Regions from separate parts of the Duganella sp. FT27W genome, predicted to be linked through region 3. Evidence: predicted binding sites of a transcription regulator. Region 3 holds the regulator's gene; each other region holds the start of a gene.

Region 1 (4,664 bases), 140 kb from region 3:
GAGTACCTGGATCGGCGAGGCGCTGTTCTCGGCCTTCATGCCGCTCGAGCGGGTACCGGTAACGATGACCGAGGCGGTCGATGCGACTTCGGTCGGGGCGGCTGCCGCTGCCGCGACTTGTGCATCAGCGGCATCAGCTGCTTCCGCAGCAGCCGGCGCCGCATAGGCCGAGGAGGCGCCGAACGCCAGGGTGGACAGGACGGCGGCAACGCCGATCTTGAGTGTGGTCTTGTGCATATTTTTACATCCCCATTTTTGGAAAAATTACAAAGTAAGACCTGCGATGACTATTATTTTTTTGCGGCGACTACTTCGATCTCGACCAGCCAGCCCGGGTTGCTCAGCCCCGCCACCTGGACCACGGCGCGTGCCGGCAGGTTCGGCTGGGTGCCGCCGAAGTACTGGGTGTAACCTTCCATGAAGCCCTTGGTATCGGCCTTGCCGCCCTTGGCCGGATCGCCCACCAGGAACACCTGCATCTTGACCACGTCGGACATTTGCAGCTTCATGCCTTCGAGGATTTCCTTGATCTTCTTGAGCACCGTTTCGGTCTGGGTCTTGGTGTCGCCGAAGGCGGCCAGCGAGTCGCCGGCGGCTTCCTTGTTCACCACCGCCGGCACCTGGCCGCTGATGAAGTGGATGGTGGCGGTCGGCGGAATGGTCACGGCCAGCGCGATCGGGAAGTCCGAGTTCGGGATCTTGTGGCGAACGATGTCTGCCGCCTGGGCGGCGCCGCACAGCAGGCCGAAGGCAATCGGGGTCAACACGGTGGCAACGATTTTTTTCATGGTTCTCTCTCTCCAGGGTTTAATGTTTGTTCGACATTTCGGCCGTGACGAATTGCGCCACGCCCAGCGCGGTGCGCAGCTTGTGGATTTCGTCTTCGGTCAGCGCATCGGCCTTGTTGCCCCATTCGCCGCGCACGTAGGTCAGGATGGCGGCCAGGTCGCGGTCGTTGATGGTTTCGGAAAAGTCCGGCATGCCGCCGCGCCCCTTGAGCAGCACGCCGGCCACTTCGGCATGGTCGCCGGTGACGAACTTGCTGCCGGCCAGCGCCGGAAATGCGCCCGGGATGCCCTTGCCGCTGGCCTGGTGGCAGGCCGCGCAGTTTTTCAGGAACAGCGCCTTGCCGTCCGGGCTCTGGGCCCGGGCCGGCGCGGCGGCCAGCAGCGCGGTGGCGGCCAGCGCGGCGGCGCTCATCAGGGCGGTGGTCAGTATTTGCTTCATGCGCTGGCCCTCGCGTGGATGCGGGCGATCTGCTGCCATGCCGATTCGATGGCGCCGGCCTGCCAGCCGGTCAGATAGCTCAGGTGTTCGCCGGCCAGCATGATGCGGCCCTCGCCTTCCACCAGCGTGGGATAGGCGGCAGCACGGGTCTTGTCGGTCCACTCGGCCCAGCCACCGAGGTTGTACTGCACCCGGTGCCACGCCACGGAGAATGCGTTCTCGTATTCCTTGCGGTACTGCGGGAAGATCTTCTCGCCGGCGGCCACCGCGAACTCGGCGCGTTCGGCCGGCGTCAGGGCGCTGACCTCGATGGCGGCGGTCTGGTACTGGTAATAACCGAGCACCACGCCTTTCTGCTTTTGCCAGTTCGACGACGGCAGCGAGATGGTGTTAATCCCGCGCAGGTCGGTCAGCACGTGGCCGCCGTAGATCTGGTCGTCCTCTTCCCAGAAGCGGCGTTTCATTTGCAGGCCGATTTTGCCCACCGGCGCGTAAGCCACGGTGGCCACAGCCTTCTTGAACTTGTCCGAAAAATCGGTATCGATCTGGCGCAGCACGGACAAGGGAATGGTGCACAGGCAGTAGTCGGCGGTGACGGTGCTGGCCTTGCCACTGGCGGTGTCCTTGAAGGCGATGGTCACGCCCTTGTCGTTCTGGCGGATGGTTTGCACTTCGGCGCGGTAGCGGATCACTTTACCGAGGCGCTTTTCAAACGCTTTCGGAATCGCGTCCATGCCGCCCACCGGCTGGAACATGGTGGCCTGCATCGGGAAGTCGTGCACCGCGCTGTACACATTGCCCAGCTTCGATTCCAGCAAGTCCTTGAAACCGAGCGGATCGGACGCCTTGCCCGGTCCCGGTTCCATGCCGGCGCCGGGGTACACGGCATAACCCCGGCCCGGGCGGCCACGGTAAGCCAGGTCGGAGGCCGACAACTGGCCCTCGTGCACCAGGTAGTCGAGCAGCAGGCGCTGGTCGTCGGCGCTCAGCGATTGGTCAAGCTGCTTGTTCTTGATCGACTTGGCCAGCAGTTCGTCGACGTGGCCACGCATGTCGGCCTTGACCTCCTTGATGCGCATGCGCTTGCCCGCGAACGGGCCGGCGTTTTCGGAGTACACATAAGAGTGGTCGTTTTCATTGACCATCACTTCCAGCGGCACTTCGAACAGGCGCGTGTAGTGCAGCGTGGACTGGTGGTGCAGCGGAATGCGCCATGGGCCGTGGTTGATGTACTGGCCGGCGTCGAAAGCGCAGGTCTGCTTTTCGCCACCGAGTTCGGTCAGCGAGAAGCCCTTGCGGGCGGTCTGGCAGCGGCCACCGGCAAAGTCGCGCGCTTCGAGGATCTGGCATTGGTAGCCCAGTTTGCCCAGCTCGTAGGCGGCGGTCAGGCCGGCCAGGCCGGCACCCAGGATCACCACCTTCTTGCCCTTGCCGCTGCCGGTCAGTGCCGGCGGCGCCGACACGGTGGAGTTGATGCCCATGCCCCATGCGTTCATGGTGGTCAACAACAGGCTGGTGCCGCCCACCGCTGCGGCCCGATACAAGAAGTCTCTGCGGGTAAAAGAGCTAAACGATTTAAACGGTTTTACTGTTTTGCTTTCCATCTGCTTTCCTCGCCATTTTCACTGAAAAACCCCGGGGTTACTTGCTTCCCCATAGTCCCCTTCATAGCAAGCAACGTGCCATATTGGAAAGACGAATAAACATCGTTCATCATCGAAGCAGCCCTTTAACTGCAAGGCCTGCTTCATCGAACAAAGTTTTTTCGGCAGTGCGCTGCGGGTGCTTTCGGCACGCCGCCGAACGCCTCCAGCGATAAACTTTATTTACCTGAAACAGACTTTATTCATGGCGGCGCCGGACACCGCAACTACAGCGACGCACAAGCGCACGCACCACCAGATGGCGGTGGTGCATGGCGGTGCAGCGTGTGAAAATTGAGAGAGGGAGGAATCAGCCGGCGAAGCTGACCAGGGCGGGAGTATTGGTGCGAACGGTGGCAAGCGCTGGCGCGGTCACCGCAACGGCGGCCGGCAGATACGCCATTTCCACTGCGCTCAGGTGGCGGCGCACGCCGCTGGCGTCGGCCAGGTGGCAGGCGTGGAACTGCATCGGCGCGGCGGCGTCGAGCAGGTAGATCGTGTCGAGGTTGGACGGGTCGTGCGCCACCTTCACTTGCCAGCTGCCGCGCTGGCGCGCGCGCTCGTACCAGCGCTCCTGGACTGCACGCGCACAAGTATAAATACTGTCGGCGAAATGGATGCCGTCGCAGCCCACGATGGCGGTGGCCACCGGCATCAGGCTGCAGCGCACCAGGTGCTCGGGATAAGTCTTGAGCGCGCCGCCCCGGTGCTCCACGCCCCAGTCCCACAATGCCGCCGGCGTGGCGGCGTCAGGCGCCGGCTGGCGGCTGTTGTAGTACAAAACGCAGTCGATAACGATGCGGGTGAACTGCGCCACATCGAGCACGCCGTCGAGCCGGCACGGTGCGCCGGCCGCATTGGCTGTCGCATTGACTACCGCGTTGACTACATTATCTGCGCCACCGGCGACGTCAGGCGCCAGCAGCCGGAAGCGCCTTGCCAGTACCTCTTGCCAGTCGCCGGCCCCCTGCTCGGCGGCGATGCAGCGCAAGTTGAAGTTGGTGCGCAGGGTGCCGCCATCGCCCCATTCGGCGCCTGCCAGCGCGGCCAGCGGCGCAGCGACGAACAGGGTGTCGGGCAGATGGCAGCCCGGCCACTGGGCCGCCTCGATGCGGCGGCCGTAATGCTGGCTGTAGCGCTGCTTGTCGGCGCCGCAGTTGGCCAGCGCCAGCATCGCCTGCGACCAGCTGGCCGGCCCCAGGCCCACGTGGATGCCGGTGATCATGCGGCTGTAGGTATCCTGCACCACGTAGATGTGCGGGCGGCCGATGGCCTGTTCGCGGTCGGCGCGCGACACCAGTTGCACCTCGGCGCGCACGACGTCGAGCTGGTAGCTGGCGCCGGGACGGCCAGGCGCGGACGGCCATGGCGACGCCTGCACCGCACCGGAGCCGGCCGCTGTGGTGGTTGCCGCCACGGTCATGCGCGTGGCCGAAACCGGAACCGGGACCGCCGATGCGCCGCGCAGCGCCTGCGCCGCGCCGGCAAAGGCACTGGCGCCGGAACCGGGGCCGGGACTGCTACTGCGGCGCGCCACTTCCGGCGGGCGGTCGTCGTCGTGGTCGAGCCAGTAATTGAACTGGCCAAAGGTGGGCAGCATGACCGCGCGGCGCTGCGGCGCCGCCTGTACCCGGCCGCTGGCGGGATCGATGCGGCGCTCGATGAAGAATTCATCGAGCATCTGCTGGTAGGCTCCCAGGCGCGAAAACTTGTCGTGACTGGCCGCGTAGCGGGCGATCGCCACCCGGAAGATGCGGCGGATGTCCTCGTCGGCGTTCAGGCCGGGGCCGTCGT
Region 2 (4,664 bases), 150 kb from region 3:
CACCCTCACCGAGAAGGGCGCGCAGACGTCGGTCGAAGCCTTGACCGCTGGCGCCGTGGCCGTCATCACCAAGCCGCGCCTGGACCTCAAGCAGTTTTTGTACGACAGCTCGGACGAACTGGTATCGGCCGTGCGCACGGCTGCCGGCGCCCACGTGGTCAAGTCCGCGTACCATGCGCCGCTGCCGCCATTGCCACCGGTGACCGCCAAGCTCAATGCGGATGCGGTGCTGTCGCTGGGCGATACGCGACCCATGACTGCGACCACCGAGCGGATCGTGGCGATCGGCACTTCCACCGGCGGCACCCAGGCGCTGGAAGAAGTGCTTACGTCGCTGCCGCGCGTTTGCCCCGGCATCGTGGTGGTGCAGCACATGCCTGAAAAATTCACCGCCGCCTTTGCCGCGCGGCTCGACAGCGTATGCGAGGTGCGCGTCAAGGAAGCGGCCAATAACGACCGCGTGCTGCAAGGCCAGGTGCTGATCGCGCCCGGCGGCAAACACATGCTCCTGCGCCGCAATGGTGCACAGTATTTTGTCGAGGTAGTCGATGGTCCGCTGGTCAATCGCCACCGGCCGTCGGTGGATGTGCTGTTCCGTTCGACCGCGCGCGCGGCCGGCGCCAATGCGCTGGGCGTGATCATGACGGGGATGGGGGACGACGGCGCGGCAGGCCTGCTGGAGATGCTCAAGGCGGGCGCGCGCACCGTGGCGCAGGACGAGGCGTCGTGCGTGGTGTACGGCATGCCGAAGGAGGCGGTCAAGCGCGGGGCGGTGGAAAAATCGGTGCCGTTGACGGCAATTTACCGCGAGATCTTGCAGCAGCTGGGCTGAGGCCGGGGCGCATCCCCGGCCGGCATAACACTTACGGCTTGACGAATTTGAGCGTCATGCGATCGCTCTCGCCGATGGCCTGGTACTTGGCGCGGTCTTCATCCTTGTTGGTGAAGGTGGGTGGCAATGCCCACACGCCGTTCTTGTGGTCGGCCGTGTCCTTGGGATTGGCGTTGATCTCCGATTTGGCGGCCAGCTTGAAGCCTGCCGCTTCGGCCAGGCCGATCACGTACTTCTCGTGCATGTAGCCGCTGCTGGCAGTGGCGTCCTGGGTTTTGGAGGCCGGCAGGCGGTGCTCCACCACGCCGAATACGCCGCCCGGTTTCAGGCTGTCGTACACGCTGGTAAACAGCGCCTTGAGGTTGTCCGGGCCGGTCGGAATCCAGTTGTGGATGTTGCGGAACGTGAGCACCATGTCGACGCTGTTATTTGGTGCGAATTCGTATTTGCGCGGCGGCGAGAACACGCCCAGCGCCACCTTGTTGTACACGGCCGGATTGGCGTTCAGGCGCTCCATGAAGCGCTCGGCGCCCTTGCGTTCGCGCTCGTTGGGCGACGTCAGGTCGTTGCCGGCGGCGATCAGCTTGCCGTTGTCGCGCAGGTACGGCGCCAGGATCTCGGTGTACCAGCCAGCGCCCGGCGACAGTTCCACCACCGTCATGTTCGGGCGAATGCCGAAGAAGGCCAGGGTCTCGTAAGGATGGCGGGCGGCGTCGCGCTGCACGTTGGCGGGCGTGCGCGAGCTGGCGCCGATGGCGTCCTTGAGCTTCGCATCCACCGCCTGCGCCGAGGCGCCAGTGGCGGCGAACAGCGTGGTGCAGGCCAGAGCGGCCACGAGGTATTTCTTCATACTCGGTCTCCTGAGGGTTCAATGGCGGCGCCGTGCGGCCGCCCTGCGCGATCATGGGCGAGGACCGCACGCAGGTCAAGCGAATCGGCGCCAGCGTAAAAATCGCGCAAGTGTGGCGCCGCTTGTAACGCAGTGTATCGCTGTGGCAGATGGCATACATATTGCTATCCCTTTCGTTGATCAGGCGCTAATATTGCCTTTCTGTTGCCCAGGGCGGCTGGCCCGAATCAGGGAAACCTCGAACCATCCCACAAGGGTTTTGCGAGGTGCTCCTGTCTCACATTTGGAGAGATGATGGAACGACGTGCATTCCTCAACATTGGTAGTCTGGCGCTGGGCACGATGTTGCTGCCCGCTTTTGGCCGCGCCATCGCGGCCGAAGAATTACTCAACCCGGTCGCCCTGCAGTTCAAGAAAATGCTGGCCGATACCGCGATGACGGCCGCCACCCAGGCCGGCGCCAGTTACTGCGACGTGCGCGTGGGCCGCTACCTGAACCAGTTCATCACCACCCGCGACCTCAACGTGGAAAACGTGGTCAACACCGAATCTGCCGGCGTGGGCGTGCGCGTGATCGCCGGCGGCGCCTACGGCTTTGCCGCCACCAACGACATGACGCCCGACGGCGTGGCCGGCGCCGCGCGCCAGGCCGTGGCGATTGCCCGCGCCAACGCCAAGCTGCAAACCGAACCTGTCGTGCTGGCGCCGGTGAAAAGCCTGGGCGAAGTGGCGTGGGCCACGCCCATCGTCAAGGACTGGCGCACGGTGCCGATCAAGGAAAAGGCCGAGCTGCTGATCACTGCCAACAAGGCCGGCATGGACGGCGGCGCGAGCTTCATGCAGTCGATGCTGTTCCAGGTGAACCAGCAAAAATACTTCGCGTCCACCGACGGCTCGTATATCGACCAGGACGTGCACCGCCTGTGGATGCCGGTGTACGCCACCGCCGTGGACCAGAAGAGCAACAAGTTCCGCACCCGCCAGGGCCTGTCGGCGCCGGTGGGCATGGGCTACGAATACCTGGATGCGCGCCCCGAGCACAAGGTCAAGGCGGCCGGCGGCGTGACCACGCTGTACACCAAGTCCTATGACCTGATCGAAGATGCGCGCGCGGCCGGCAAACAGGCAAAACAGAAGCTGACCGCCAAGTCGGTGGAGCCGGGCAAATACGACCTGGTGCTTACGCCCGAGCACCTTTGGCTGACCATCCACGAATCAGTGGGGCACCCGACCGAACTCGATCGCGTGCTCGGTTACGAGGCCAACTTCGCCGGCACCAGCTTCGCCACGCTCGATAAATGGGAAACCAAGAAATTCAAGTACGGCTCCGATATCGTCAACATCGTCGCCGACAAGACCACGCCAGGCTCGCTGGCCAACGTGGGCTACGACGACGAGGGCGTGCCGTGCAAGCGCTGGGATATCATCAAGGACGGCATCCTGGTCAATTACCAGGCCACGCGCGACCAGGCAGCCATCATCGGCGAGAAGGAATCGCACGGCTGCTCGTATGCCGACAACTGGAGCAGCGTGCAGTTCCAGCGCATGCCCAATGTGTCGCTGCAGGCCGGTAAAAAGCAGCTTACCCCGGACGAGATGGTCAAGGACGTCAAGAAGGGCATCTATATCGTGGGCGACGGTTCGTTCTCGATCGACCAGCAGCGCTACAACTTCCAGTTCGGCGGTCAGCTGTACTACGAGATCAAGAACGGCAAGATCGGCCAGATGCTCGAAGACGTGGCCTACCAGTCGAACACCCAGGAATTCTGGAACGCCTGCACGGCCATGTGCGACGAGCGCGATTGGCGCATGGGCGGCTCCTTCTTTGACGGCAAAGGCCAGCCTTCGCAATCGTCGGTGGTGTCGCATGGCGCCAGTACGACCCGCTTTAACGGGGTTAACGTGATTAATACTGCGCGCAAGATCGCTTAAGCCGGAGACCCTGACCAATGAAAAACCTCAACCAGGACGACGCCAAGCGCATTTGCGACAAGGTGCTGGCACTGACCAGCGCCGACCAGTGCGAAGTGAACCTGACCGGCAGCCGTAACGGTAACATCCGCTACGCGCGCAACGCCGTCTCCACGGCTGGCCTGATCGAAAATACCGAACTGGCGATCGCGGTCGCCTTCGGCAAGAAGCAGGGCATCGCCACCATCAATGAGTTCGACGACAAATCGATCGAACGCGCGGTGCGTCGCGCCGAGGAACTGGCGCGCCTGGCCCCGGACAACCCGGAGTTCATGCCCACGCCATCGAAACAGCAATACAAGGCCAGCGAAACGTTCTTCCAGAAGACCGCCGACATCGACCCGGAATTCCGCGCCCAGGTGGCCGCCTACAGCATCGAGAACAGCCGCAAGAACAAGCTGGTGGCAGCGGGCTTTTTTGCCGACAGCGCCAAGTTCACGGCGGTGGCCAACTCCAATGGCGTCTTCGGCTTCCAGCGCGATACTGGACTGGACTTCACCATTACGGTGCGCACCGAAGACGGGCGCGGTTCGGGCTGGGCCAAGCGCAGCGTGGGCGATGCATCCAAATTCGACGCGCGTGAAGCATCCAACGTCGCCATCGAAAAAGCCTTGCGCTCGGTGGAAGCCAAGGCATTGGAACCGGGCCGCTACACGGTGGTGCTTGAACCGGCCGCCACGTCCGACATCCTGGCCTATATGTTCAACGACTTCGGTGCGCGCGAGGCCGACGAGGGCCGCAGCTTCCTGTCGAAGAAAGGCGGCGGCAACCGCAAGGGTGAAAAGCTGTTCGACCAGCAGGTCAACGTGTGGTCCGATCCGTGGGACGCCAACGTGGCCGTGCTGCCGTGGGATGGCGGCTCGATGCTGGCGCGCGAACGCCAGGACCTGATCAAGAATGGCCGCGTCCAGGATCTCAATTACTCGATGTACTGGGCCAAGAAACAGGGCCAGCGCGCGGTGGGAGCGCCCGGCAACATCATCATGGCCGGCACCAACAAATCCACCGAGG
Region 3 (4,664 bases):
AACACGCCGTGCCCCCATGTTAATAAACGCTGGTCGTGGGTGACGGCGCCGACGGCAGTCACGGCCAGCCCTTCCCAGTAGTAATGGTTGTTGCGCTTGCCCTTGCGGGTGTCGGCGTGGACCAGCGTGGCGTCGGCCAGCGTGGACAGCCACGCTTCGATCGCTTTCTTTTGCGCGGGCGTGGCGGCTGCCTGCACGCGCGCATAGCTGAGCGCGAGGCCACCGAGCGTCCACTTGCGCACGAAATACGCCTGCTCGCTCGACATCTTGCCCAGCATGGCCTGCTGGCCGGCCCAGCTATCCAGCCAGTTCAAGGCGCAGGCGGCGTCTTGCGGCTTGCTGTTGGCCTGGTAGCGGCTGGCGTTGCGGGCGACACCAGACAAGAATTGTTCGACCGGCTCGGTGCTGGCAATGTTTTTGGCGCGCCGCGCCGGGTCGATCACGGAATGGTTGGCGTCGTTGTAGTAGCTGTTGGCGTCGATGTCGATGACGGCGGCCGGCGCCGGCTGGCAGGTAGCGGCGACGGCGGAAGCAGCGGAGGCGGAAAGGAGAACGGTATAAACCAGATAAACAATTTTCATGTAGCTCCAGAAACAAGAAAGGGCGCTCGTTCAGCGCCCTTAGTTGGTGTGTCGCGCCGTTGTTAAAGGGCGGCGGCAGCTGGTTCGAAGTTATCCGGGAGATGCTTGATCGCATCGTGGCCGTGCTGTTGGACTTTGCCTTTGTACTTCATGACCTGGCGGTCCAGCTTGTCGATCAGGGTGTCGATCGCAGCGTACAGGTCTTGCGACAGGCTTTCCACGTAGACCGTTTTACCGGACAGGCGCAGATTGATTTCAGCCTTTTGGCGCTTGGTTTTCTCTTTAAGGTTATCTACGGTCAGAATGACAGCAATATCAATCACTTGATCAAAGTGCCGTGTCACGCGTTCGAGCTTGCTCTGCACGTATTCACGAATGGCGGCGGTCACTTCGAGATGATGTCCACTGATGGTGAGATTCATACACACTCCTAAAGATAGATGTCGCTGACGGTTAGTGCGTTGCCCATTGATGCCGGGCACGCAGGAACCAGTGCACTACAAAGACTTGCGGAGACTGACTGGAGGGATTTTGAGGGCTTCGCGATATTTGGCAACAGTGCGTCGCGCAATCACCATGCCCTGTTCTCCCAGCATGTCCGCAATCTTACTGTCGGATAAAGGATTTTTAGGGTCTTCAGCTCCTGTCAGTTGCACGATCAGTGCCCGTATCGCCGTCGAACTGGCTTCACCTCCCGCTTCGGTGGCGACGTGGCTACCAAAAAAATATTTCAGCTCAAACATGCCGTGCGGAGTCAGCATGTATTTCTGAGTTGTTACCCGAGAAATGGTGCTCTCGTGTAAACCCAGTGTATCAGCAATTTCGCGAAGCACAAGGGGGCGCATGGCAACCGCGCCGTGCGAGAAAAAGTTCTTTTGTCGTTCTACTATCGCTTGTGCCACGCGCAGGATGGTGTCGAACCGCTGGCGCATATTCTTGATCAGCCACTTCGCCTCCTGCAGCTGCGCGCCCATGGCGCCCTCACCTTTGCCCTGCTTGAGCAGGTTGGCGTACATGGCGTTCACACGCAGGCGCGGCATGACGTCGTTGTTCAGGCTGACCTGCCAACCGGTGCGCGATTTTTTCACGATCACGTCCGGCACCACGTAGTCGGAGACGTCGGAGGCGAACGCCGCACCGGGGTGCGGATTGCACTGGCGGATCACGGTCTGCGCTTCGCGCAGGTCTTCGTCGTCGCACAGCAGCGCTTTTTTCAGCTTGTTGAAATCGCGCTGGGCAAACCACGTCAGGTGCTTTTCGACGATGGCCACGGCCATCCGTCGCGTCACCATCGGGATGCCGGGCAAGCGCTTGATTTGCAGCGCCAGGCACTCGGCCGCATTGCGCGCCCCCACCCCTGCAGGGTCGAAACTTTGCAGCAGCGACAACGCCGTTTGCAGCTCGTCGAGTTCCACTTCCAGTTCCTCGGGCAGGCGCGCGTGGATCTCGTCGAGCGCTTCTTCGAGGTAGCCGTTTTCGTCGAGTGCATCGATGATCAGTTCGACCAGCGCGCGGTCGCGCAGCTCGAGCACGGTCACCCGCATCTGCTCCATCAGGTGCTCGCGCAGGGTGCAGTGGTGCGCTTCGATTTGCGGACGCGCGTCTTCGTCGTCGGGCGCCTTGCTGCGGCCGGCGTCGCTCCAGTCCATGTCCGCTTCGGCGGTGGTACTTTCGGTATCGGCGGCGGGGCCGTCGTAGGCGTCGGCCTCGCCGGCGGGCGCCGCTTCCTGCGGACCCGATTCGGACGGTGCTTCGCCGGACGGCGCCTGCTGGCTGATGGCGCCGTCGGACAACAGCCGCAGAGAATGGTCGAGCGGATCGTCGAGCCGCTCGAGCAAGGGATTGTCGGTCAGGAGTTGTTCGAGTTCCTGGTGCAGCTCCAGCGTGGAAAGCTGCAGCAAGCGGATCGATTGCTGCAGTTGGGGCGTCAGCGCGAGATGCTGCGAGGTCCGCAGTTGCAACGACTGTTTCATGGATTACATTCGGAAGTGTTCACCCAGGTAGACGCGGCGCACCGACTCGTCGGCGATGATGTCGTCCGGACGGCCCGACGCCAGCACCGAGCCCTGGTTGATGATATATGCGCGGTCGCAGATGCCCAGCGTCTCGCGCACATTGTGATCGGTAATGAGGACGCCGATTTGCCGCTCCTTGAGAAAGCGCACGATGCGCTGGATCTCGATCACGGCAATCGGGTCGACCCCGGCGAATGGTTCGTCGAGCAGCACGAAGCGCGGGTTGGTGGCCAGCGCACGGGCGATCTCCACCCGGCGGCGTTCGCCGCCGGAGAGCGAGAGCGCGGGGTTGTCGCGCAGCTTCTCGATTTGCAAATCGGCCAGCAGGGTATTGAGCCGTTCAGTAATGTCAGCCTTGGATAAAGGCTTGCCGTCCACTTTTTGAATTTCGAGGACAGCGCGAATATTTTCTTCCACCGTCAGCTTGCGGAACACCGACGCTTCCTGCGGCAGGTACGACAGGCCGAGCGAGGCGCGGCGGTGGATCGGCAGTGACGAGACGTCGACGCCGCCGATATCGATGGTGCCGGCGTCGGACGGTACCAGGCCGACGATCATGTAAAACGACGTGGTCTTGCCGGCGCCGTTGGGGCCGAGCAAACCCACCACTTCGCCGCACTCTACTTGCAGCGAGACGTCGTGCACGACCTGGCGCTTGCCATAGCTTTTCTGCAGGCCGCGAACGATCAGGGTGCTACCGCAACTTGGTTCCATGTCATTTCCCCGCAGGCTGGGTGGCAGGCACCGGCTGCGCCGGCGCGATCGGCGGGCGCTTGGACGACGGCTGGATCACCATGGTGCCGCGGCCGGCGCCCGGTTTGCTCTCGCCGCTGCTGCTGTTCTTGACCGCGAACACTTCGCGGCGGCTGTCGTACGAGATGAACTCGCCATCGACCTGGCTGGTGACCTTGCCCGACTCGAGCTGCTTGATGCGGCCCTTGGAAATCAGCTTGACCAGCTCGGTCTTGTCGTCGTATTCGATGCGGTCGGCCTGGCCTTCCACCCATTTGTCGGTGTCGCCGTCAAGCTTCTGGCGAAACGTTGCCTGCACGCCGGGCGTGCCGGTGAGCACCACGAACTGGTAGCCCTCGGGATCTTGCGTGACCACCGCCTTGGGCGAGGTCATGCGGATGGTGCCGCGCGTGAGGATGACGTTGCCGGTGAAGGTCTTGATCTGCTTGACGTCGTCGGAGTCGGCCTGGTCGAACGACACTTCGATCGGCTTGTTGGAGTCGGCTTTTTCGGCGTGCGCCGGGATGGCCAGTGCTGCCAGCAGCAGTGCCGCCGACCAGAAGGTTTGCTTGGTGATTGCTCTCATAATCTTCCTTTAGCGTGCCGCATGCGGCGGCACGGTGATCTTGCCGCGTCCACCCAGTTGGGTTTGCAGCGTTGCATTGTTGGCGGTCATGCCCACGCCCGTGGCCACCGTCTTGCCCAGGTGCAGTTCGACCGGTGCGACGGTTTCCATCCGTTGTTCGTCCGGGAACACGGTGAGCGTGGACGTGGTCAGGCTCATGGCCTGGCTCTTGCCACTGGCCGGGCGCACCACGCTGACGTTGCCGTCGAGCTTGACGCGCGAGTTGTCCTGATCGACGCGGGCGGTGTCGCCGCGCACCGTCATTGGCGGATGCTCGGCCGACAAGGTGTTGATATAGGGCTTGATGATGTCGGACGCTTCTTCGGCCGGCAGGTGGGTGAGCTTGTCGCCGGAAATGATATAAGCCGGCTTGCCGTCCTTGGTCATGCGCACCACGCTGAACCGGTCGATGATGTAATCGGGCTCGTTGCGGAACTTGTCCTGCGCCGTATCCTGGTTCGATTCGTTAATCAACTGCACCATCCAGCCGGTACCGACGGCCACAAATACGCCGATCACGACCATCCAGGTGAGCGACCAGCGGTGGGCGGTTCTTTTACGTACGTTAGGCATCAGATCACCTTGGCGCGTGTGAGGTCGTGGATGTGCAGCGCACCGACCAGCCTGCCATCGGCATCGGCCACCAGCACCTGGTTGATGCGGAACTGTTCCATGATTGCGACCGCATCGACCGCCAGCTGTTCCGGCGCG
Region 4 (4,664 bases), on a different contig from region 3:
TCCTCGTCGTGCGTCCCGCACGCGCGCGATCGCCGCCTCAGCGTGTACACGCCATGGCGGACCGCATGGTATCGATGCCGGTTACACCCTCCTCATGCACCCCCCGATTTGCCTTGCCGCCAGTACGATCAGCGACCGGGCCATAGTTTTACCCGAGCATCACACTATTCCGCAGTCTTAATCGATTTTTACACATCAGCATCAGAAGGGAAGCCAGCATGAAGATCCATGAGTATCAAGGCAAAGAAATCCTCCGGAAATACGGAGTGACGGTACCACGCGGTATTCCGTGCCTGTCCGTCGAAGAGGCAGTAAAAGCTGCTGAAACCTTGGGCGGCCCGGTCTGGGTTGTAAAAGCACAAATCCACGCCGGTGGCCGTGGTAAAGGCGGCGGCGTGAAAGTCGCAAAATCGCTGGAACAAGTTAAAGAATTCTCCGAGCAAATCCTGGGCATGCAACTGGTCACGCACCAGACCGGTCCAGAAGGCCAAAAAGTACGTCGCCTGCTGATCGAAGAAGGCGCAGACATCAACAAGGAACTGTACGTATCGCTGGTCACCGACCGCGTATCGCAGCGCGTTGTTCTGATGGCCTCGTCGGAAGGCGGCATGGACATCGAAGAAGTCGCTGAATCGCACCCTGAACTGCTGCACTCGATCGCCATCGATCCATCGGTTGGCCTGACCGACGCTGAAGCTGCCGGCATCGCTGCCAAAATCGGCGTACCAGAAGCCTCGATCCCTGACGCCGTCACCAACCTGCAAGGCCTGTACAAAGCCTACTGGGAAACCGACTCGTCGCTGGCCGAAATCAACCCGCTGATCCTGACCGGTTCGGGCAAAGTTATCGCCCTGGACGCCAAGTTCAACTTCGACGCCAACGCACTGTTCCGTCAACCAGAAATCGTCGCTTACCGCGATCTGGACGAAGAAGATCCAGCTGAAGTCGAAGCGTCGAAATTCGACCTCGCTTACATCTCGCTCGACGGCAACATCGGCTGCTTGGTGAACGGCGCCGGCCTGGCCATGGCCACCATGGACACCATCAAGCTGTTCGGCGGCGAGCCGGCCAACTTCCTCGACGTTGGCGGTGGCGCCACGGCTGAGAAAGTCACCGAAGCGTTCAAGATCATGCTGAAAAACCCAGGCCTGAAAGCCATCCTGGTGAACATCTTCGGCGGCATCATGCGTTGCGACGTGATCGCCGAAGGCGTGATCACCGCAGTGAAAGCCGTGTCGCTGAACGTGCCGCTGGTCGTGCGCATGAAGGGCACCAACGAAGATCTGGGCAAGAAGATGCTGGCCGATTCCGGTCTGCCGATCATCGCAGCCGACACCATGGAAGAAGCAGCGAAGAGCGTTGTTGCAGCTGCTGCCGGTCAAGCTTAATTAAGGAATCACTATGTCCATTCTGATCAATAAAGATACCAAAGTCGTAACCCAAGGTATTACCGGTAAAACCGGCCAATTCCACACCCGCGGTTGCCGCGACTACGCGAACGGCAAAAATGCCTTCGTGGCAGGCGTGAACCCAAAGAAAGCCGGCGAAGACTTCGAAGGCATTCCAATTTTCGCTAACGTTGCAGAAGCGAAAAAAGAAACCGGCGCCAACGTGTCGGTCATCTACGTCCCACCAGCAGGCGCAGCCGCCGCAATTTGGGAAGCCGTAGAAGCCGAGCTGGACCTGGCAATTTGCATTACCGAAGGCATTCCGGTGCGCGACATGATGGCACTGAAAGACCGCATGGCCAAAGCCGGTTCGAAAACCCTGCTGCTGGGCCCTAACTGCCCAGGCCTGATCACCCCTGACGAAATCAAGATCGGCATCATGCCAGGTCACATCCATAAAAAGGGTCGTATCGGCGTGGTGTCGCGTTCGGGTACCCTGACCTATGAAGCAGTGGGTCAGCTGACCGCACTGGGCCTGGGCCAATCGTCGGCAGTTGGTATCGGCGGCGACCCGATCAACGGTCTGAAGCACATCGACGTCATGAAGATGTTCAACGACGATCCTGATACCGACGCGGTCATCATGATCGGCGAAATCGGTGGTCCGGACGAAGCCAACGCCGCTTATTGGATCAAAGACAACATGAAAAAACCAGTGGTCGGCTTCATCGCCGGTGTGACCGCTCCTCCGGGCAAGCGCATGGGCCACGCCGGCGCGCTGATCTCCGGCGGCGCTGACACCGCACAAGCCAAGCTGGAAATCATGGAAGCTTGCGGCATCACCGTCACCAAAAACCCGTCGGAAATGGCGCGTCTGCTGAAAGCCATGCTGTAATCACAGGCTTTACTGCAACATAACAAAAGGGAGCCGTGTGCTCCCTTTTGTCATTTTTGATTGACGAAAATTGTCAGCGCTGACAAATCGCGCCAGCGCGACTGACAAAAAACGGCAGTTTTGACACTGCCGCAGCATGGTTTGCCCCGGCGCAGAGCTGGCACGGCGATTGCGATATCTCAGGTGTGACACTGACCCATCTCAACCCCGGAGACGCAACCATGAAATCCCTCAAACACATGAAGTCCATGAAATCCCAGGCCCAGGCCGGCTTCACCCTGATCGAACTGATGATCGTGGTGGCCATTATCGGCATCCTGGCTGCAGTCGCCATTCCTGCTTACAGCAATTACACGGTCAAGGCCAAAGTCGCCAACATCCTGGCGGCAGCGGACGCGACCAAAACCGCCGTGGCGCTGTGCGCCCAGGAAGCTGGCGGCGCAGTCACCAATTGTACGTCCGGCTCCAATGGTGTTCCGACTGTGACGGCCACCAAGGAAGTGGCCTCCGGCTCCGTTACTGGAGGCACCATCACCCTGGTGCTGGCCGAGGGCGTCGCTACTGACTCCAAGGACAAGACTGTCACTTTTACGCCGGTCATCGATGCTGGCGCTACCAGCGTGAGCTGGACCGTCGATACCACCTTGGCCAACGCAGCTGCAGTCGAAGCGTTGAAGAAAAACAATAAAACAGCCGTCACCACCCCAGCAGGTAGCTAACACGGCAAGAGGAATCGGCCATGCGCCGATTCCTCTCATAGGCTATTGATCATAACTGTGGAAAAACGGTTGTAACACTTCCCCCGCCGCACCTGGCGCACCCACCCAGCCTTGCAAGGCACCGGGCCAGGCGCCACCTAGCGGCAACAGCATGAACCGGCCGGAGATTTCTCCCACCTTGTCCAGCGCGACGATGGTTTCCGGCTGGGTTCCCTTATTCCCCAAGCCCCCGATGACCGCGTTGTGACTGAGCAGCGTGCGCGCGCCGTGACGCTCGACCGCCACATCGGCGGCCGGCAGCGCCAGCGCAAAGCCGGCGCCGGCAGCGTCCGACAGGACCGCCAATTCGGTCTGGCGCCGGTTACCCTGGAAGCGCAGATCGGCACGATTGAGGTGGTACACGCCGAATTCGTTCAATTGATCCTTGCCCGGATAGCCGGCATACGGTCCCTGGCCGATCCAGCGGAACTCGCCGATCCCAGCCGGCGCCACCAGCGACAAGCCCGCCTCCGAGACGATGGCGCCCGGCGCCAGCGGGCGATATGCATAGCTGACGGCAAGCGCGCCCTTGCCATCGATCTCGAGCGTATAAGCGCCGCTTAAACCTTGCTCCTTGCTGATTGCGGCACTGGCATCGCCGGTGGGTAGCAGGTCGTCGGGCAGCGCGGCATTTTTTGGCATTGCTTGCGTTGCTGCCGTCACCGGCAGACGTGGCGCTGCGTCCGCCGCAGCCGCCGGCTGGTCTGGCGCATTCGCCGTTGCCGCTGCAGCAGCGGTAGGCTGGTGTTGGGCCACACCTGCCGTCTTCGCCTTGGTAGCCACCGGCAGGAGGCGGGACGCATCGGCCATCACTGCGGCAGTCGCCTCAGGCAGGCGATACGTCGCCTGCACCGACAGCCGTACGCGGTCGCCAATCCGGTCCGCCCGGATTACCGGCAGTTCGGCCTTCTCCAGTATCGACGCCGGCCAGGTGCCGGACTTGGCCGCACCCAGCGCCTCGGCCATGGTGAACTTGCGGCCGCCATGGGGGTGGATGCCATCGACCAGCGTTCGGCCCGCGCGGTCGCGGATCGTCAGCGCGCCGGTCGCGCGTTGCACGCTCAATACCCATTGCGTCGTGGTGATGGAAACCGTGCCGGCCTCGTCTGCCAGCACCGGGGCTGCTGTCGCAGCAGTGGCGGCGGTCCAGTCGAACTGCGACGGTTCCGCGCGCACCAGGCGCAAGCTGCGTTCGTTGATTTGCAGGCCATGCTCGTCCACCGCGCGCAATTGCAAAACCAGCACATCGGTGAGTATTGCTGCCGGCGCCGGAATGTCCACCGCGATGGTGGTGGCCTGACTGGAGCGCGCCGGCGCCGACAGCGCTTGCTTGCCTTGCTGGCGCGTCACACCGTTCTGTTGCAAAGCCCAGTGCAGGGTGATGCCTTGCAAGCTGCGGAAGTCGTGGCGGTTTTCCAGCGTGACAGCGACGTGCTGTTGGCCACTTGCCACCTGCGCCGTGCGTTCGACGAACTGGACCGGCGCATAGACCTTGCGCATCTGCCAGAAATCCACCTGCGGCGTGCGGTCGGCATAGACCAGGCCGTCGGCGCCGTCGAGACCGTGGGTATCGTAGAACTGGTGGGTGTCGCGCCAGGCGTACTGGGTCGATTGGCCGGGATC

The links. The regulator sigma-54, encoded in region 3, starts transcription at its own class of promoters, with help from an activator protein. The targets are predictions, from matches to a motif close to TGGCANGNAANCTGCTTT.
Region 1: a site for sigma-54 is predicted at 2,895-2,912, ahead of F8197_RS17765 (flavin monoamine oxidase family protein). Genes of this name have one in related genera too.
Region 2: a site for sigma-54 is predicted at 1,833-1,850, ahead of F8197_RS18990 (TldD/PmbA family protein). Genes of this name have one in related genera too.
Region 4: a site for sigma-54 is predicted at 2,442-2,459, ahead of F8197_RS26130 (pilin). Genes of this name have one in related genera too.

What each region holds. Positions count from the first base shown of each region.
Region 1 covers NZ_WHIV01000004.1:128,003-132,666, forward strand. Annotated here, with positions in the region: gene F8197_RS17750 (TonB-dependent siderophore receptor) at 1-237, opposite strand, end outside; gene F8197_RS17755 (RidA family protein) at 291-788, opposite strand; gene F8197_RS17760 (cytochrome c) at 808-1,227, opposite strand; gene F8197_RS17765 (flavin monoamine oxidase family protein) at 1,224-2,771, opposite strand; gene F8197_RS17770 (Mu transposase C-terminal domain-containing protein) at 3,181-4,664, opposite strand, start outside.
Region 2 covers NZ_WHIV01000004.1:410,347-415,010, reverse strand. Annotated here, with positions in the region: gene F8197_RS19000 (chemotaxis response regulator protein-glutamate methylesterase) at 1-832, shown strand, start outside; gene F8197_RS18995 (class I SAM-dependent methyltransferase) at 864-1,682, opposite strand; gene F8197_RS18990 (TldD/PmbA family protein) at 1,977-3,614, shown strand; gene F8197_RS18985 (TldD/PmbA family protein) at 3,632-4,664, shown strand, end outside.
Region 3 covers NZ_WHIV01000004.1:264,464-269,127, forward strand. Annotated here, with positions in the region: gene F8197_RS18320 (alginate lyase family protein) at 1-581, opposite strand, end outside; gene hpf (ribosome hibernation-promoting factor, HPF/YfiA family) at 644-1,003, opposite strand; gene F8197_RS18330 (RNA polymerase factor sigma-54) at 1,079-2,554, opposite strand; gene lptB (LPS export ABC transporter ATP-binding protein) at 2,558-3,310, opposite strand; gene lptA (lipopolysaccharide transport periplasmic protein LptA) at 3,312-3,914, opposite strand; gene lptC (LPS export ABC transporter periplasmic protein LptC) at 3,924-4,526, opposite strand; gene F8197_RS18350 (SIS domain-containing protein) at 4,526-4,664, opposite strand, start outside.
Region 4 covers NZ_WHIV01000006.1:111,682-116,345, reverse strand. Annotated here, with positions in the region: gene sucC (ADP-forming succinate--CoA ligase subunit beta) at 219-1,388, shown strand; gene sucD (succinate--CoA ligase subunit alpha) at 1,402-2,283, shown strand; gene F8197_RS26130 (pilin) at 2,505-3,002, shown strand; gene F8197_RS26125 (glycoside hydrolase family 2 TIM barrel-domain containing protein) at 3,045-4,664, opposite strand, start outside.